Regions from separate parts of the Priestia sp. YIM B13490 genome, predicted to be linked through region 1. Evidence: riboswitches for the same ligand, from Rfam matches in the RefSeq annotation. Region 1 holds a riboswitch; each other region holds the start of a gene.
The links. Region 1 has a riboswitch for ZMP and ZTP ahead of ACFX4R_RS12990 (phosphoglycerate dehydrogenase). Riboswitches for the same ligand answer to the same signal wherever they lie in the genome.

Region 1 (5,715 bases):
AAAAACACCGGTGGGTGATAAAAGAAAATGGAAAAACAGTGGGGCATCTATTAGGTAAAGGACTAATTAAAAACGAAGGAGCACAAGAAATTAGATGGGGAAATAACGTCTACATGTTAAGCAGTCATGAAGCTATAGAGGAAGCGTGTATTTTTAATCAAAAAAGAGAAAAAGTCGCAGAGTTTAAATCAGACCTTTTTCATTTTAAAGAAGGCAAACACTCAATAAGAGTAACAGAAGAACTGCCCGTACCCATTTTTATCGCTTCTTACTATATAACTACTTTTATTATGCCATACATATAATCAGGCGCAGAATGATTCTGCGCCTGATTTTTATATCATGATTTTACAAATATCATTTGTGAATTCAACGGGATCACTAATAGATAAGCCTTCAATTAGAAGAGCTTGGTTATATAATAAATTTGTATAAAGGTCTAATTTCCCTTTATCATTTTCAAATGCATCTTTTAAAGAAGCAAATACATCATGATTTACGTTAATTTCTAACACTTTTTCTGCTTTTACATGCTGATTGTCAGGCATCGCACTTAAAATTTTCTCCATTTCAATCGTTACTTCACCATCAGCTGATAAGCAAACGGGATGTGTTTTTAAACGTTTAGACGCGCGCACATCTCCTATTTTTCCCCCCAAAGCTTTTTTCATATAGTCAAATAGCTCTTTATTTTCTCTTTCCTCAGACTCATTGAGCTGTTCTTCTTCTGCTTCAATCCCTAAGTCACTGCTTGAAACAGATTTAAATTCTTTTTCTTCGTACGTCATTAACATTTTAATCGCAAATTCATCGATATCTTCTGTAAAATATAGAATTTCGTAACCTTTATCTGCAACCAATTCTGCTTGAGGAAGCTTTTCAATTCGGTCGTACGATTCGCCTGATGCATAATAGATATACCTTTGATCCTCAGGCATGCGCGATACATATTCGTCTAGTGTTACGAGCTTTTTCTCTGTAGAAGAATAGAATAAAAGCAGGTCTTTTAATACGTCTTTGTTGCTGCCAAAGTCACTGTAAACACCGTACTTCAGCTGGCGGCCAAATGATTCATAAAACTTCTCGTACTTTTCACGTTCGTTTTTAAGTAAGCTTTTTAATTCATTTTTGATTTTCTTGCCGATGTTTTTGGCAATCAGCTGAAGCTGTCGGTCTTGCTGCAAAATTTCACGTGAAATATTAAGAGATAAATCTTCAGAATCTACCATACCTTTTACAAAGCTAAAGTAATCTGGAAGAAGATCTGCACATTTATTCATAATTAAGACGCCGTTTGAATACAGTTCAAGCCCTTTTTCAAATTCTTTTGAGTAGTAATCAAACGGACTATTTTCTGGAATAAATAAAATGGCATTGTAGCGAATCGTTCCATCCACATTAATATGAAGGTGAGTGAGCGGTTTATCAAATCCGTAGCGCTTTTCTGAATAAAACTGCTCATAGTCTTCTGAAGTCAATTCATTTTTATTTTTCTTCCAGATCGGTACCATACTGTTGATAACTTGCTCTTCTGTATAATCTTCTAGCTCGTTATCAGAACCTTCTTTAGGACGTTTTTCCGTTATGTCCATTTTAATCGGGTAGCGGATAAAGTCTGAATACTTTTTAATAATCTCTTTTAAACGATAATCTTCTAGATACTCATCATATGTTTCATCTTCTGTATTTTCTTTAATTTTTAAAATAATTTGAGTCCCAACCGTTTCTTTTTCGCAAGGTTCGATTGTATAGCCATCAGCACCAGTAGATTCCCATTTATAGGCTTCATCGCAGCCTAACGCTTTACTAATCACGGTCACGACATCTGCCACCATGAACGCTGCGTAAAACCCAACGCCGAATTGGCCGATAATCGTGTGCCCGTCCTTTGTTTCATTTTCGTTTTTAAACGCAAGGGAACCGCTTCGCGCAATTGTGCCCAAGCTGCTTTCAAGCTCTTCTTGCGTCATGCCAATTCCAGTATCCGTAATGGTTAAGGTACGGTTAGTTTTATCTGGTGTTACTTTTATGTAATAGCTTTCTTTGTTAAAACGCAAGGAGTCGTCTGTTAAGGCTTTGTAATAAATTTTATCGATTGCATCACTTGAATTTGATAGAAGTTCTCTCAAAAATACTTCTTTTTGAGAATAGATGGAATTAATCATCATCTCTAATAATCGCTTTGATTCAGCTTTGAATTCTTTTTTTGACATAAGAAATTCTCCTTTCCAAATAGGGCTTATAAAATAATTAGCACTTGAGTGGATAGAGTGCTAATCACTCTTCTTATTTAACATGTATTAGGGTATTTGTCAATATATTAGGAGATTCGCTAAAGAGATTAAAAATTAGACTGAAAAAAGCAAACTTTTAAAAAAAGGTTGAACGTTCTGAAAGAGTTTGCTAGAATATACTTAATTTCAAAGACTATATGTGACTGGCGAAACGCGGATAACCGTGAGGAAGCATATAGTGACGTAGCCGTTCGCCTGGGCAGAGGTAAGGGATTAATACATATCTCTTACCTCTTTCTGTTTAGGGGGAGAGGATATAGAAGTTATCACATATGTAGGCTAAAAAACCAGACTTTTTAAAAAAATAAAAATGAAGTTCCTTTATCCAAAGGTAAAAACATGTAAAACTACGATGATAATCAGAGGAGAGTACAAAATGAGCACATTAACATTAAAAAAAGTACAAACAATCAAAACATTAAACAACATTGCACAAAAAGGTCTAAATGTTTTTAATCAAGAAGGTTATCAAATTGACAACGACAGCGAAAGTCCAGATGCGATTGTCGTGCGTAGCTTTAACATGCACAGCATGGCATTTGACCAAAATTTAAAAGCTATTGCACGAGCTGGAGCAGGGGTTAATAATATACCGGTGGACGCTTGCACGGAGCAAGGTATCGTTGTATTTAATACGCCAGGAGCTAATGCAAACGCAGTAAAAGAAATGGTTTTAACTACAATTATGGCTTCTTCTCGTAACTTATTTGCTGGAGTTGAATGGACAAAAGGATTGGATGGCCAAGGTGATCAAATTCCTAAGTTAGTTGAAGCAGGTAAAAAACAGTTTGTTGGAAAAGAAATCAAAGGTAAAACGTTAGGCGTTATTGGTTTAGGTGCAATTGGTGCTCTTGTAGCAAACGATGCGCTTGATTTAGATATGGACGTAATTGGTTTTGATCCATTCATTTCTGTTAATACAGCTTGGAATTTGTCTCGCAACGTACAGCGTGCAATGTCTCTAGAAGAACTATTTGCAGCATCTGACTATATTACGGTTCACGTTCCATTAACGGACGATACAAAAGGTGTTTTCAATAAAGAAACGTTTAGCATCATGAAACCTGATGTTCATATTTTGAACTTCTCACGCGGTGAGCTTGTAAACGAAGAAGATATGAAAGCTGCTCTTGAAAGTGGAAAAGTTGGAAGATACATTACAGATTTCCCAAATCAAAATGTCTTGAACATGAAAAATGTTGTGCCAATTCCTCATCTAGGGGCATCAACTCAAGAATCAGAAGAAAACTGTGCGGTAATGGCAGCACGTCAAGTGAAAAATTTCTTAGAAACAGGAAACGTTAAAAACTCAGTGAACTTCCCGAATGCATCTCTTCCTTACACTGGGAAAAAACGCGTAGCTGCTTTCCATCACAACGTGCCGAATATGGTAGGACAACTTACGCAAGTATTCTCAAACTACAATTTAAACATCGCAGATATGGTGAACAGAAGCCGCGGTGAATATGCGTATACAATGATCGATATTGACAATCAAGTAAGTGACGAGATTGTGCCTGAGCTAGAAGAAAAAATCGGTCAAATTGAAGGAATTATTACAAGTCGTATTATCTAATTTGGTTCCCATCATATTTTAGTGTTACAGCCCTAACTTAGAAAAGTTAGGGCTGTTTTTACATGGTGTTTACCTCATATCAATTCCTTCATTCTCATAGCATATAGAAATACCTTTAAAGAGGTGAACGTTTTGTCAGGAGAACTGATAGGAATTTTGATAGGGTCGCTCATCGCGCTGGCAGGAACATTCATTACGTCTGTTGTAGCTATAGTGATGTCGAAAGAGCAATACAAACAAGAGCTTCGCAAAGCATTTATCCAAAAGAAAGTTGATGCCTATACCCATGTGTGTCAAGTTATTCTAGCTATAAAAAACGATTTACTTACAAAAACTGTTTCTTCAGCTGGCTTAAACTGGACGGCTCAATCTATTAACAAAATAGCAGATGTGTGTATTACGGAAGGGCTATGGATCGATGAAGAAGACAGCAAAAAGCTGGAGGTTCTGCAGAAGCAACTTTCAAAATTTGTATTTGATGAAATAGAACTGTCTAGACATGATATTCTCACAGCCTGTTATGAAATTGTTGAATATTGCGAAAAAAAGGTAAGGATTCTTCATTCTATGACTACAAAAGAATAGGTGATTACTACTTTAAGAAGTGATAGTAGAAGTATTAAAAAAGCATCGGAATATAAAGTCAAAAAACAATCCGTTTATACACCAGCAGTCGACGAGGGCATTAAGCGATAGGAAAAGATAGGCTCAGTACCGGGTCTATCTTTTTGCGTTTATATAAAGATTAAATATATTTCTAAATGCATGTGTCCAAGCATTTATAGAAAAACTTCATAAAATATAGTACAGAAAGGAGATGATTGTATGTCGAATTACGAGTCGAGTAAACCTTATATTAAAGCCGTTAATATACCTAATCCTTTATATCAATCTTTAAAAGGAGACTATTTTGTCGGACAAACTGAGCCTATTCGTTTTGGTGGAAATAGAAATGCTTGGGGCGGGTTAGTTAACCCTTCCGGCTCCGGAGTAGATTTATTTGTGAATGCTTTTACTATCACTAACTATTCCAACGAACCTTTTACTGCTGAAATTTGGTTTAATTCTATCCCGCCTGGAAAAGGAACAACTTCAGATAATGTGAGTCCAGCAAATACTACAATACGTTCAAAGCCAAAAGGGAAAATTAAATTTGCAGAAATGGTAAAAGGCTTTCCTACCAAAGGGGTAAACGTATTTAACCGTGTTGTTCCGCCGAAAAGTACATTAGTAAGTGATGAAGATGGAAAATTTATCTTTCCAAACAACGGTTCATACGTTATTTTCCTAGTTTCTCCGGGAAATAAAGAAATTAAAGCTGAAATTGCATATGGATGGTTTGAAAAAAACGTAAGAAGGACTGTTAACTGAATAGGTCTTAGCGATTGTATGAGAAGTGTATGAGCTATTTCATACAGTTCTTAACAAACAGTAAGTGTTTATGAAAAGAACTTTGCAGCAGCATACAAAGTTCTTTTTTATAGCTTGCGTTTTTTCGTTTGATTGTGGATATCACCCAAGAAAAACAAAGCAAGCAAAAGGATAATTCCAACTACACAAACCATTTGAATGGTATTTAAGGATGTTGATAACTAAGGGATTAAAGCGATAATACATAAAACTAAGCTACCTAGTACAATAGCAAAACGAATAACAAAGACGACTGTTATAGAACGAATGCCACATACAGCTGATATACTAATCACTTCTTTGTAGAATGAAATAACTTTTTTGTCCAGGGTATAAGCATGCTTAACATCTCACGTTAATGTCTACATTCACATTATCTTAAGTTTCAATTCATACTGGCTTCATATAAATTAATCATACTGAATGTATTAATGA
Region 2 (5,715 bases), on a different contig from region 1:
ATTTGTACAAGCACAGCATTTATCGTTCTCTTATCCCCCGCCTATAAGCAGGGACTAAGCGGCATTGAACTAACGCAAGCTTCTCTTAGTACCCATATTGGCTCTTGGGCATCAGGGTTTTTAGCTATCATGGTATTTCTATTTGCTTTTAGTACGCTAATTGGCAATTATTATTATGGAGAAACGAATATTGAGTTTTTAAATTCAAATAAGTTGTGGCTTTGGTCTTATCGTGTAGGTGTTTTAGCGATGGTTATTTTTGGATCGATCGCTCAGCTTCAGCTTGTATGGAATTTGGCAGACTTATTTATGGGGATGATGGTAGTCGTGAACTTGATTGCTATTTTTCTATTATCGAAAGTGGCATTTTCCGCCTTGCATGACTATACTGAGCAAAAAAAGGAAGGAAAAAATCCAGTCTTTTATAGAGATGCGTTAGAAAACAATCAAAATATCGAATGTTGGGAAAGAGAATCTGCTCCGCCCCCTTCTGAAAAAGAGAATATTATCTAAAAAAAGTTCAGCCAATTGGCTGAACTTTTTTTATGCGTTTTTCTTTAATTCAGTTTGCGCAGTGCCTTTAGAAAACAATGTTTCTTTCACGCCGTTAGTTGCTGCTTTTGTTTTGGCCGAAAAGATTGGATTTAAAATAACAACTACGAGTAAGTTAGATAATAATCCCCAGAATCCTTCATAAAGACCAAATGAATTTCCTGTGGCATGTACGGTAAACGTCACAACCAGCCCTACTACTAATCCAGCAATCGTACTTTCTTTCGATTGATTTCTCCAGAACAGACTGATAACGATAGCCGGGAAGATTTGTACCATACCGGATACCCCTAGTAACTGTAGGGAAACAAGTGCTTGAGGGAATAATAAACCGAATAAAAGTGCCAGTCCAATAACAACGAAAACCATCGAACGAGTAACCATTGTTAATGTTTTACCCTGTACATTTGGATTAATTAAATCTCTGAATATATTATTTGCAAATAAGTTAGACGCTCCGATAGCCATGATAGAACATGGAATTAATGAAGCAAGAGCAATCGTTGCATAAGCTAACCCTTGGCCAATGCCGCCATATGAATATTGAATTAAGGTTAATAATGCTAATCTAGGATCCGTTGTATCTTGAGGTAATACTTGATAAGCAATAAATCCTAAGAAGATGACTAGAATTAAAACAATATTGTAAAGCGGTAAGAAAATAGCATTTTTACGAAGCGAATCTGCACTTTTAGCAGTGAAAACACCTGTAGCAGCGTGGGCCCACATGAATAAAGCTAAAGCAGATACGAGTGATGCTGTAATAAACCATGGAATGCCTTTAGGTCCTTGTGTTGGGATCGTTAATAGCTGAGGTGAATCCTTTGCAACATTGTCGATCATGTTGCCCCAGCTTCCAAAATGCATAATTGGCAGAGAAACAACCATAAATAACATAATCGCCCATACTAAAATATCTTTAATAATTGCCGTATATGTGGGACCTTTAATTCCGCTGAAAAAGGTATAAAGAGCCACAAGAAAGAATGAAAGAATAACGACTGCTTTTACGTTAATGTAGCCAGTTCCTGCAACGCGAAGAGTATCTTGAATACCGCTAAGCTGAAGATCAATATATGGAATGAGCATCAATACACCTACTATAGCAATTAAAGAGGAGAGAAATTTACTGCTAAAACGTTCTCTGGCATAATCAGCAAGCGTAGTAAGTTTGTGCTTTTTAGCAACAGTCCAAAGCTTTGGAAGAAAAAAGTATGAAATTAAAAAGGCTAAAACAGAGTAAGGAATAGCAAAAAATGCGATGCTTCCCCCCTGATAAGCTGTACTTGTAAGACCTAGGAATGTATAAGCAGTATATAAATCTGCTCCTACTAAAAGCCAGACGAGCAGGCTTCCAAAACGTCTTCCACCTACAGCCCACTCTTCAACTGAGCTTCTAGATGATTTGTCACGTCCCGCTATAAAGCCAATTGCGATAACGACAAGAACAATTGCTGATGTGATTAAAAGTGCGGTTAAATTTCCTTGCATTATTCAATGTCCCCCCAAGATTTTTGTAAACGATAAATGATAAATGTACACACAGGCGTTAAGAAGACCCATAAAAATAACCATAAATGCAAAAGAGGTAATCCAAAAATAATTGGATGAATGTTATTTACAAAAGGTAAAAAAACGAATTGAGCAATAAATGGAATGATGAATAAAATAAAAATTATGAATTTTCTGTTCAATTTTACTCCTCCTACTAAAAATTTATCTAACAATGTTCACTATGATAGCAAGTCTGACATGGTAAAGCAATAAGTTTTTTGAAAATTTCGTTATAATCTATGGAAATTTTTTTAGAAAAACAAAAAAGAGGTTATGGTGGGAGTATATTTGAAATGATTACGAAGGAAAAAAAGGGGGATAATCTAAGCGAAGTTGCTCTTGAAGCAAAAAGAGAACGGTAAAGAAGAAATTTAGTTTTGACCGGGAAGTTTTTATTATTTCGCTGAGATAAAGTATATTGCTATTGCATCATAAGAAAAGAATTTGTATGTTCAAATAGAGATTCATGGAAAGAATAAAACAGAGCAAATAAAAAAACTAGACAATAAGTGCTTGTCTAGTTCCACCACTCTGTCAGTGGTCCTTTGTCGCCATAAACAGGATCTGTTGTAGGAATAGGTACTTGTGCAATTTCATCAAATACGTGAGGGCGATCAGTTTGTTTTCCTGTTCTTAAATTGTAATCCATGCCCTCTGGATAAGCTCCAACCACTTTAAAATCAGCAGTTGACTGCAGACGCATATGCCCTGTTCCTGCAGGAAGTACGAGCACATCGCCAGCATGCACCACGATATTTTCCCCCATATGTCCACCTAGTTTTAAACGTGCAGATCCGCTAATTACACCTAGTGCTTCATGAGAATTACTGTGGTAATGGTGAAAATCATGTATGCCGCCTACCCAGCTGTTTTTCCAGTTGTGAGAATTAAAAATGCTCTCCACTTTCTCTTTCTTACTAATAAATACGTGTTCATACAACAAAACTGGAAGACGAGGGTGATTTGGAATGGTTCCGTCGTCATCAAAATAAAGAACTTTTACATTTGCATAATTCATAAGCATCCCTCTAACAATCTTTTTTCGTAATTTTCCCTGTTTTGTGCTTGCGTAAACAGAGAAGTTTGCTCGAAGTACTTCATTTGTTGCGAAGTGCATGATATGTAGGTTTTAACGTTTTCCTAAAAGAAGTCTCCCACTTCAAGCGTAGCTAAGCGGTGGGCAGTTCACTTTAGTATCTTTTCTTCATATTGTATATAAGTAAAGGGTCTAGTGCAAGAATTCTATGGATATATAGCTGTTAATTCTTATTATGTAAATGAATATTATATATTAATATAATTTTTAGAAGGTAATCTGCTCGTGGAGTAAAAGAATCAAACAACAAGAAAAGTTAGGATTTTAGTTGTTTTTTTTTGTAATTAAAAAGAGATTTCAGAAGTTTTATTCGGAATTTTACGAATAATTTATTATCTTTATAAAAGTAATGTAAACATTTTTGTGTATTGAGTAATAGAAATGAATGTTATATACTGATAAAAAATATATTCCTATATGTGACTGGCGCAACATGGATGACCATGGGGGAGCATATAGCGTATAAGCCGCGCGCCTGGGCAAACACTTGAGAAAATTCCGCAAGTGTTTTTTTTATTTTCCTAGGGAAGAGGAGTAGATTTGGATGAGCAATATGCAAAGGAAGATGGGAACATTTGCTTTAACCATGACAGGCATAGGTTCGATTATCGGTTCAGGGTGGCTGTTTGGAGCATGGAAAGCAGCTCAAATTGCGGGACCCGCGGCTATTTTTTCATGGGTTATTGGAATGGTGGTTATTTTGACCATTGCCCTATCATATGCTGAACTGGGCGCGATGTTTCCACAAGCAGGGGGGATGGTTAAATATCCTCAGTATTCACACGGATCATTTATTGGTTTTTTGGCTGCTTGGGCTAACTGGATTTCAATCGCTTCAACGATAACAGTGGAGGCTATTGCATCTGTGCAATATATGAGTACTTGGCCCTGGAAGTGGGCTCGCTGGACTCATGAATTGGTAGACAATGGCATTTTAACGTCCAAGGGGTTGGCAGTTGCGTCTTTGTTATTATTCGTTTACTTTTTTGTGAACTATTGGACGGTAAATCTCTTTGCTAAAGCAAACTCATTTATTACGATTGTTAAATTAATTATTCCTGGTTTAACGGCAGGGGCTTTATTTTTCGCTGGTTTTCATAGTGGAAACTTTTCAAGTGAGCATGGGGTTGCCCCTTATGGGTGGGCCAGTGTTTTAACGGCAGTGGCAACATCAGGTATTGTGTTTGCATTTAATGGGTTTCAAAGTCCTGTAAATATGGCAGGAGAAGCAAAATCACCTAATAAATCGATTCCGATAGCTGTAATTGGTTCAATTTTTATTGCAGGAATTGTATACATTATATTGCAAATTGTCTTTATCGGAGCAGTAAGTCCGTCATCAATTGCTGATGGATGGAATCATTTGAATTTTAATTCTCCTTTTGCTGATTTAGCGATTGCGCTTGGAATTAACTGGCTAACAATTGTGTTATACGCAGACGCATTTGTTTCTCCTTCCGGCACAGGTGCTACATATACGGCAACTACTTCTAGAATGTTATACGGGATGCAGCAAAATGGATACTTGCCAAAGATATTTGGTACTCTTCATCCACTTTACAATGTCCCGCGCCCAGCTATGTGGCTGAATTTAGCAGCTTGCTTCTTGTTTCTCTTTTTATTTAGAGGATGGGGTGTCTTAGCAGAAGTGATCTCAGTAGCGACGCTTATCTCTTATATTATGGGTCCTGTAGCGCTTATAACATTAAGAAAAACGGCTTCACACTTTTACCGTCCATTTTATTTAAAAGGGGCATCAGTTATTGCGCCATGCGGCTTCGTTTTTGCTTCCTTGACGCTTTACTGGGCAAGGTGGCCACTTACAGGTGAAGTGATCTTTATTATGGCAATTGGCCTGCCTGTTTATTTTTATTACCAAGCGAAAAATAAATGGGTGGGCTTTAAAAAAGAATTTTTAACCGGGGCTTGGATGCTTATCTATTTAGCGTGCATGATTTTTATTTCCTACATAGGAAGCGAAAAATTCGGAGGCAAAAATATTTTGCCTTTCGGATGGGATATGCTAGTGATTGCTTGCGTATCATTAGCTTTTTATTACTGGGGAATTAAAAGCGGCAAATCTAACCGATATATGAAAGAAGCTGAACAAATCAATCAAGAAAATTTTAAATCTAAATAAAAAAACACGAGCCCGTGCTCGTGTTTTTTTATTTAGGTCAGTGGAGAATTTAGACTTAGTTTTTATCAAAATATTGTAAAAAATATAGATTTTAAGGTTTAAGTATTTATACAGGGGGAACCTTTATTTGGGATAAAGTTCTAAAAAAACAAAATAAAGGGGATTGGGAAGCTGTGAAAAAAATGAATGTTTTGGCTTTGGCTTTTGTACTTATGCTAGTATTAGCGGCTTGCAACAGTTCTAAGGAAACGGGAGGATCCACTTCGGCTAAAAATAAGACGATTGAAGCATCCATTGACAGCGCTTCTTACATTTTAGTAGATAGTGATGAAGGAGCTACAAGTGAAGAAAAAGGGCTGTTGAAAGTTGATTT
Region 3 (5,715 bases), on a different contig from region 1:
TATGGTATCAGCGTTTATATCCTCGAAACAAAGATTTACTGTTCTTTGTTTCGCTCTGGTTCTATGTATTGTTCCAGCTGGTATAAGTAACGTATCATTCGGTTTTAACACGGCTGTATCCCTATCTTTAAAATCAATTAAAAGTTCTCCCTCCAAAACCATAAAAAGCTCATCTGAATTAGAATGATAGTGCCATTTGTATTCGCCTGAAAATACAGCTATACGAAGACAGTGATTATTAATATTCGATACAGGAAAATTCACGTGTTGATCTTTAATATCTTTTGTAATTTCTTGAAGATTAATCTTTTCCAGCTCTAATTTCTCTAGCATTACAATTCCCCTTTATATGTTATCTATAATAAATTCAATTTAATTTCCCCATGTAAACTAAACCATTTGAACGATTTCCATTCATAGTTGTATATTCTACTTTCTTGTATTCTAAGGTTTCAAATTGATCTACCCATTCTTTCACACGTTCTTCGCTATGATGACGTAAAATGGCCCCATCTGGTAATTCAAAAACCCCGTATGTATGATACTTAGTGAGTGCCTTTTCATAACGTAATTTATTTCTTTCATCACTATTCAGTAGAAAGTCGTTGATGTAAATAATACCTCCTGGCTTTAGTACCCGTTTAATCTCATTTAAAATAGCGTTTTGTTCCTCACTTTTATGAACACATGTTAAAACTGCAAAAAGTAAGACAGCATCCAAAGAATCATTAGAAAAAGGAAGCTTCCCACTTTGAATAACTTGAAAATCGATTTCTGAGTTATGAGACTTAGCTCTTTTAATCATTTCTTCTGAAAAGTCTACACCATGTAAATTGTTATAATCGTAACTTCTTAATTCCAATAAAGTCCGTCCATACCCACAACCATAATCTAATATGGCAGCATTGTGATTAACATGTGTTAGGAATAATTCAGGTTGAAAAGGCGTAGTAAATTCTTTTTTATTAGCTACTTCATTCCAATATTCATCTTGTTTGATCATCTTTATGAAACAACTCCCTATTGATCTATCAACTTTTATTGCATCATAGCATGTAAAAACATAAAATAATGTGAGATATCTCATATTTTTATAATAGTAGGAGAAAAAATGAAATTTTTAAACGAGCCTATGCAAAGTTACTATATCGAGAAATACTCTATTCAATCACTTTTTTCCTTTCCAATTACTCCATTTATTCAGGTCTGCGAATTTGAACGTGGTGAATTTATCTATAAGGAAGGCTCCTATCCTCAATATATTTATTATCTTGTTGAAGGTAAGGCAAAACTCTATGTTACACACGAAAATGGGAAAGTGTCCTTGATTAATTTTTTACAAGCTCCAACATTTATGGGGGAAGTGGAACTATTAAATTCACAAAGATATTCTAAAGCTATACAAACTGTCACTAAAACCATTTGTTTAGCTATTCCTATTAACACCTGTAAAAATAAGCTCTTAACAGATGTAACATTTCTCAGATATTTATGCAGTTTTTTAAGTGAGAAAGCAACTAAAATTTCAGCAAAGTATACACAAAATCAGGCCTATCCACTCGAGAACCGTCTTGCTGCTTTTATAATGTTGTCGGCTGATGATAACTTTTATAAAGAAAAACATACTGAAGTATGCGAATACTTGGGTGTATCATATCGCCATCTACTCCATGTACTAGCCCAGCTATGTAAATCAAAGACTATTGAAAAGCAGTCGCGAGGTTACATTATTAGGGACAAAGAACGTTTGAAAAAATTAGCTGAATTAAATTAAAGACACTCATAATAACCTCGTTTCATAAGAAAGATGACTATATGTAAATGATATAAAATGTAGTTGCCATAATCGCATGTATCGAAAACATTCTAGAAGAGCCAATCCCTTTATAAGTCTTGGCTCTTTTGGGCTAATCATATTTAATTCATAGCTCAATGATGGAATACACGTATACCTGAATGTGCCATGATCATCCCATATTCATTTGCTGCCTGTGTAACTTGTTCATCTCGTAAAGAATTTCCTGTTTGAACCACATATTTAACGCCACTTTGAGCCGCACGATCGATATTATCACGGAAAGGTAGAAAAGCGTCGGATGCATAGGAAACGCCTTTTAATCTTTTTAGCCATTCTCGTTTTTCACTCTTACTTAGCCTAGCAGGGACCTCCTCAAAACATTGTTTCCAGTGCTCATTTTCTACCTCAGTAATATCATCATTCAGCCATCCATCAATTGCATTATTAACTTCTACACGAGAAATGCCTTCTCTGAACTTCATGTTAAGGGCTCTTGGATGTTGTCTTAGCCACCATTTATCAGCTTTTTCAGCAGCCAACCTCGTACAATGAATACGGGACTGCTGTCCAGCACCAATTCCAATTGTTTGGCCATCTAATGCGAAACAAATGGAGTTTGATTGTGTATATTTTAATGTAATAAGAGCAACAAGAAGGTCTCTCTTTGCATGATCAGGGATATCACATTGAGTCGTAACAATCTGATTGAAAACTTCTTTCCCAATCTGTACATCATTTCTTTGTTGTTCTAGAGTAATGCCAAATATCGTTCTTTTTTCAATTAGATCAGGCACATAATTTGGATCAATCTCTAAAATTAGATATTTTCCTTTCTTTTTCTGTTTCAAAATCTCTAGTGCTTCTTGAGTGTAGCTTGGTGAAACAATCATATCAGAAACCTCTGTTTTGAGGAGATTAGCTACAGTTATATCCACTTCATCACTAAAAGCAGCACAATCTCCAAATGAAGACATCCTATCTGTCCCACGCGCTCTTGCATAAGCAATCGCTAATGGAGACAGGTCTAGGCCTTTAACAAAATAGGATTCAGTAAGTGTCTCATTTAGTGGAGAGTACACAGCTGCACCTGCTGGACTTACGTGTTTAAAGGATGCAGCTGCAGGTTGATCAGTAGCCTGTCGAAGCTCCCGAACCAGTTGAAAAGCGTTTAATGCATCTAGAAAGTTAATATAACTCGCTTCTCCATTTAAGATTTTAATAGGCGTGTTTTTAGCATTCTGAACTTTAGCTTTACTTTGATTTGGGTTCATTCCGTACCGTAAACCAATCTCTTTCATGTAAAAAATCCCCTTTCTAAATAAAAAAAGTATTTGAACTCATGTTCAAATACTTTGCCCAGGCGTACGGCCGTTATCTATGTGCTTCCTCATGGTCCTCCATGTTTACGCCAGTAACACATAGTCTGTTTTATAGGTAAATTTTACATAATAAAAGTAATTTTAACAATACTTTTATCTAAATTTTTCTTTTTAAATTATATATTATATACTAATCTAATTTACATAAAAGGTATTTATTGGTATCTTAACTTAATTAGTTGATTTTTTCATATACATGAAAGTAATGTTCATAATGATTTCTTTCATCTTCAATACCTTTTTCAACCGATAACTCTTTCCATAGAGAAAAATCAAACTCTGGAAAGAAGCGATCACCTTTGAAATAATGATTGATTTTAGTTATGTACAATTTATGAGTGTAGGGTTGGAATTGTCGATAAATTTCCTCTCCTCCAAGGATAAATACTTCTTCCCCTTCGCACATGGAAAGAGCTTGTTCAACTGAATGAGCTATATAACAACCTGGAGCTTTATAATTTTCATTTGTGGTCATTATAATATTTTTACGTCCCTCCAGAGGTTTTCCGATGGATTCATAATTCTTCCTACCTAAAATAATTGAATGCCCCATAGTAACTTTTCTTAGATATTTCCAATCATTTGGGAGTCTCCAGGGAATATCATTATCCTTCCCAATTACATTTTCTTTTCCTACAGCAACCATTGCAGATATGATCATATGGTCCCTCCCCCCTTTTCTTTAATTTTAACAAATAAAGGAGGACTAGATGTATATCCTATACGAAATTAGTTACCATAATGTGCGTTCCAGGAACAAAAAACAGCCTTTGAAAGGCTGTTTTTTCCTTTGAAAAGTTATTTATTAGATTAAAATATAATTTTCTTTACTTCTTTTAATGTAACGAATCTGCCGCCTAGAATATTATTATGATGTTCTACTATTTTTGAAGCTGAAAGCACAGCCGTATCAAATGTGCTATGAGCATCTTTTACTAAGATATTCTCTTTATAACCTAAGCTATATGCTCTTCTACAAGTAGTATCTAAACAAAATTCAGTTTGCATCCCTGCAATGACTAATCTTCCAATTTCAAGTTCCTGAAGTTTTTTATGTAGAGTTGTTTGATAAAATGCGTCCCAAGAAGATTTTTGAATAACTATGTCTGTTGGTAAGGGGCTAACATCACGATGGATTTCCCATGTGACTTTTCCTTCACTAAGCATACTATTATAACTAGGGTCTGTATGCTGGATATAGATAATTGGCACATTAGATTGGTGAGCTTTTTCCCTTAGATAAGTAATATTTTGAAGCACTTGCTGTTCATTCCATAAAGATCCACCTTCATAAGAAAACATGATGTTTTGGACATCTATAAGCAACAAAGCCGTTTTTTTACTCATTTCGTTGTATCCCCCTATTGAGTTATGTGGAAAAAAATTAAAAATACTATTATATCAAATTAAAATCTCATAATAAAAAACCAATTTCTCAGTATTAAAATTTGAGAAATTGGTTTTTTTATATTGGTAGAACCCCAAAGTTGTTTAAACCAATTACTTTGTATTAAAAGAAATGTTGATTTTTCATCGTAAAATAATAAACAAGAGTTAAAAGAGCTAAAATCGAAAAGTTATAAAAGCTAAACCTTATAAGGTACATTTTACTTTTTTGTGGATCTCTCTTAATAAAAAGTTTAAATGAAATTACACTTGCGAGGGAAGCCACAATCGTGCCAAGTCCACCTAAATTCACACCTACTAATAAAGGCTGCCAATTCACGGAGAATTTTGATAAAAAGATCGCAGCTGGTACATTGCTTATCAGTTGGCTTAAAATTATGGAACTGAAAAAGATAGATGTGGGACTTTTGAGATTTTCGTTGGCAAATGTCTGTACTACCTTTAATTCCGATATGTTTCCTATAAATATAAAAAAGCATATAAAAGTAATAAGCAATAAATAATCAATTTTCTTCAATAATTTTATGTCAAGTATACATGCGGTTCCCAATACGATGATAAACGCAAGTTTATAGCTTAAAACCCCTAGTATGGATACAGATATGATGCCAAATAGTATTCCCCATACTGTTGCTTTTTTTTTATTATTTATAGGAATATACGGAAGTTCCATTTCCAATGTTTTACTATTCAATCTTTGATTAAGAAAGAATAACAGAATAATTCCAAGAACCACTAATAGAAGGATTGTTGTGAAAAATTGTATAGGCCTTATTCCGTAGTTAGTAAATATGAAAAGATTTTGAGGATTTCCCATTGGAGTTAGACTGCTTCCAATGTTAGCCGCAATTGTCTCTAATATAACAGTATCTAACATAGAAGTTTGTATAATCTTACTAATTATAAGTGTTAATGGTACAAATGTTATTAATGCAACATCATTCGTTACAAGCATGGAACTAAAAAAGCATAATAAAATTAGGATTGCTGAAACACTTTTACTATTATGACATTTACTTAGTATAGCAATGGCGAACTTATCCAATAGTTTAAGCTCTTCCAGAGCCTTAACTACGAGCATAAGATTAAATAAACTGACTAATACTTTAAAATTTATATATTCTAGCTTTG

Region 2: another riboswitch for ZMP and ZTP. It lies ahead of ACFX4R_RS09010 (glutamate/serine transporter AimA); the one in region 1 lies ahead of ACFX4R_RS12990 (phosphoglycerate dehydrogenase).
Region 3: another riboswitch for ZMP and ZTP. It lies ahead of ACFX4R_RS20065 (phosphoribosylaminoimidazolecarboxamide formyltransferase); the one in region 1 lies ahead of ACFX4R_RS12990 (phosphoglycerate dehydrogenase).

The regions. Positions count from the first base shown of each region.
Region 1 covers NZ_JBHZOT010000003.1:604,597-610,311, forward strand. The annotation lists gene ACFX4R_RS12980 (tubby C-terminal domain-like protein) at 1-305, shown strand, start outside; gene htpG (molecular chaperone HtpG) at 336-2,213, opposite strand; ZMP/ZTP riboswitch at 2,424-2,502, shown strand; gene ACFX4R_RS12990 (phosphoglycerate dehydrogenase) at 2,671-3,870, shown strand; gene ACFX4R_RS12995 (hypothetical protein) at 3,994-4,455, shown strand; gene ACFX4R_RS13000 (DUF6143 family protein) at 4,696-5,241, shown strand.
Region 2 covers NZ_JBHZOT010000002.1:720,974-726,688, reverse strand. The annotation lists gene ACFX4R_RS09030 (alanine/glycine:cation symporter family protein) at 1-513, shown strand, start outside; gene ACFX4R_RS09025 (sodium:solute symporter family protein) at 544-2,043, opposite strand; gene ACFX4R_RS09020 (DUF3311 domain-containing protein) at 2,043-2,246, opposite strand; gene ACFX4R_RS09015 (cupin domain-containing protein) at 2,624-3,223, opposite strand; ZMP/ZTP riboswitch at 3,612-3,690, shown strand; gene ACFX4R_RS09010 (glutamate/serine transporter AimA) at 3,747-5,342, shown strand; gene ACFX4R_RS09005 (DUF5105 domain-containing protein) at 5,525-5,715, shown strand, end outside.
Region 3 covers NZ_JBHZOT010000007.1:2,501-8,215, reverse strand. The annotation lists gene ACFX4R_RS20080 (cupin domain-containing protein) at 1-315, opposite strand, end outside; gene ACFX4R_RS20075 (class I SAM-dependent methyltransferase) at 368-1,003, opposite strand; gene yeiL (transcriptional regulator YeiL) at 1,112-1,774, shown strand; gene ACFX4R_RS20065 (phosphoribosylaminoimidazolecarboxamide formyltransferase) at 1,930-3,096, opposite strand; ZMP/ZTP riboswitch at 3,146-3,224, opposite strand; gene ACFX4R_RS20060 (dihydrofolate reductase) at 3,353-3,838, opposite strand; gene ACFX4R_RS20055 (cysteine hydrolase family protein) at 3,988-4,524, opposite strand; gene ACFX4R_RS20050 (SLC13 family permease) at 4,688-5,715, opposite strand, start outside.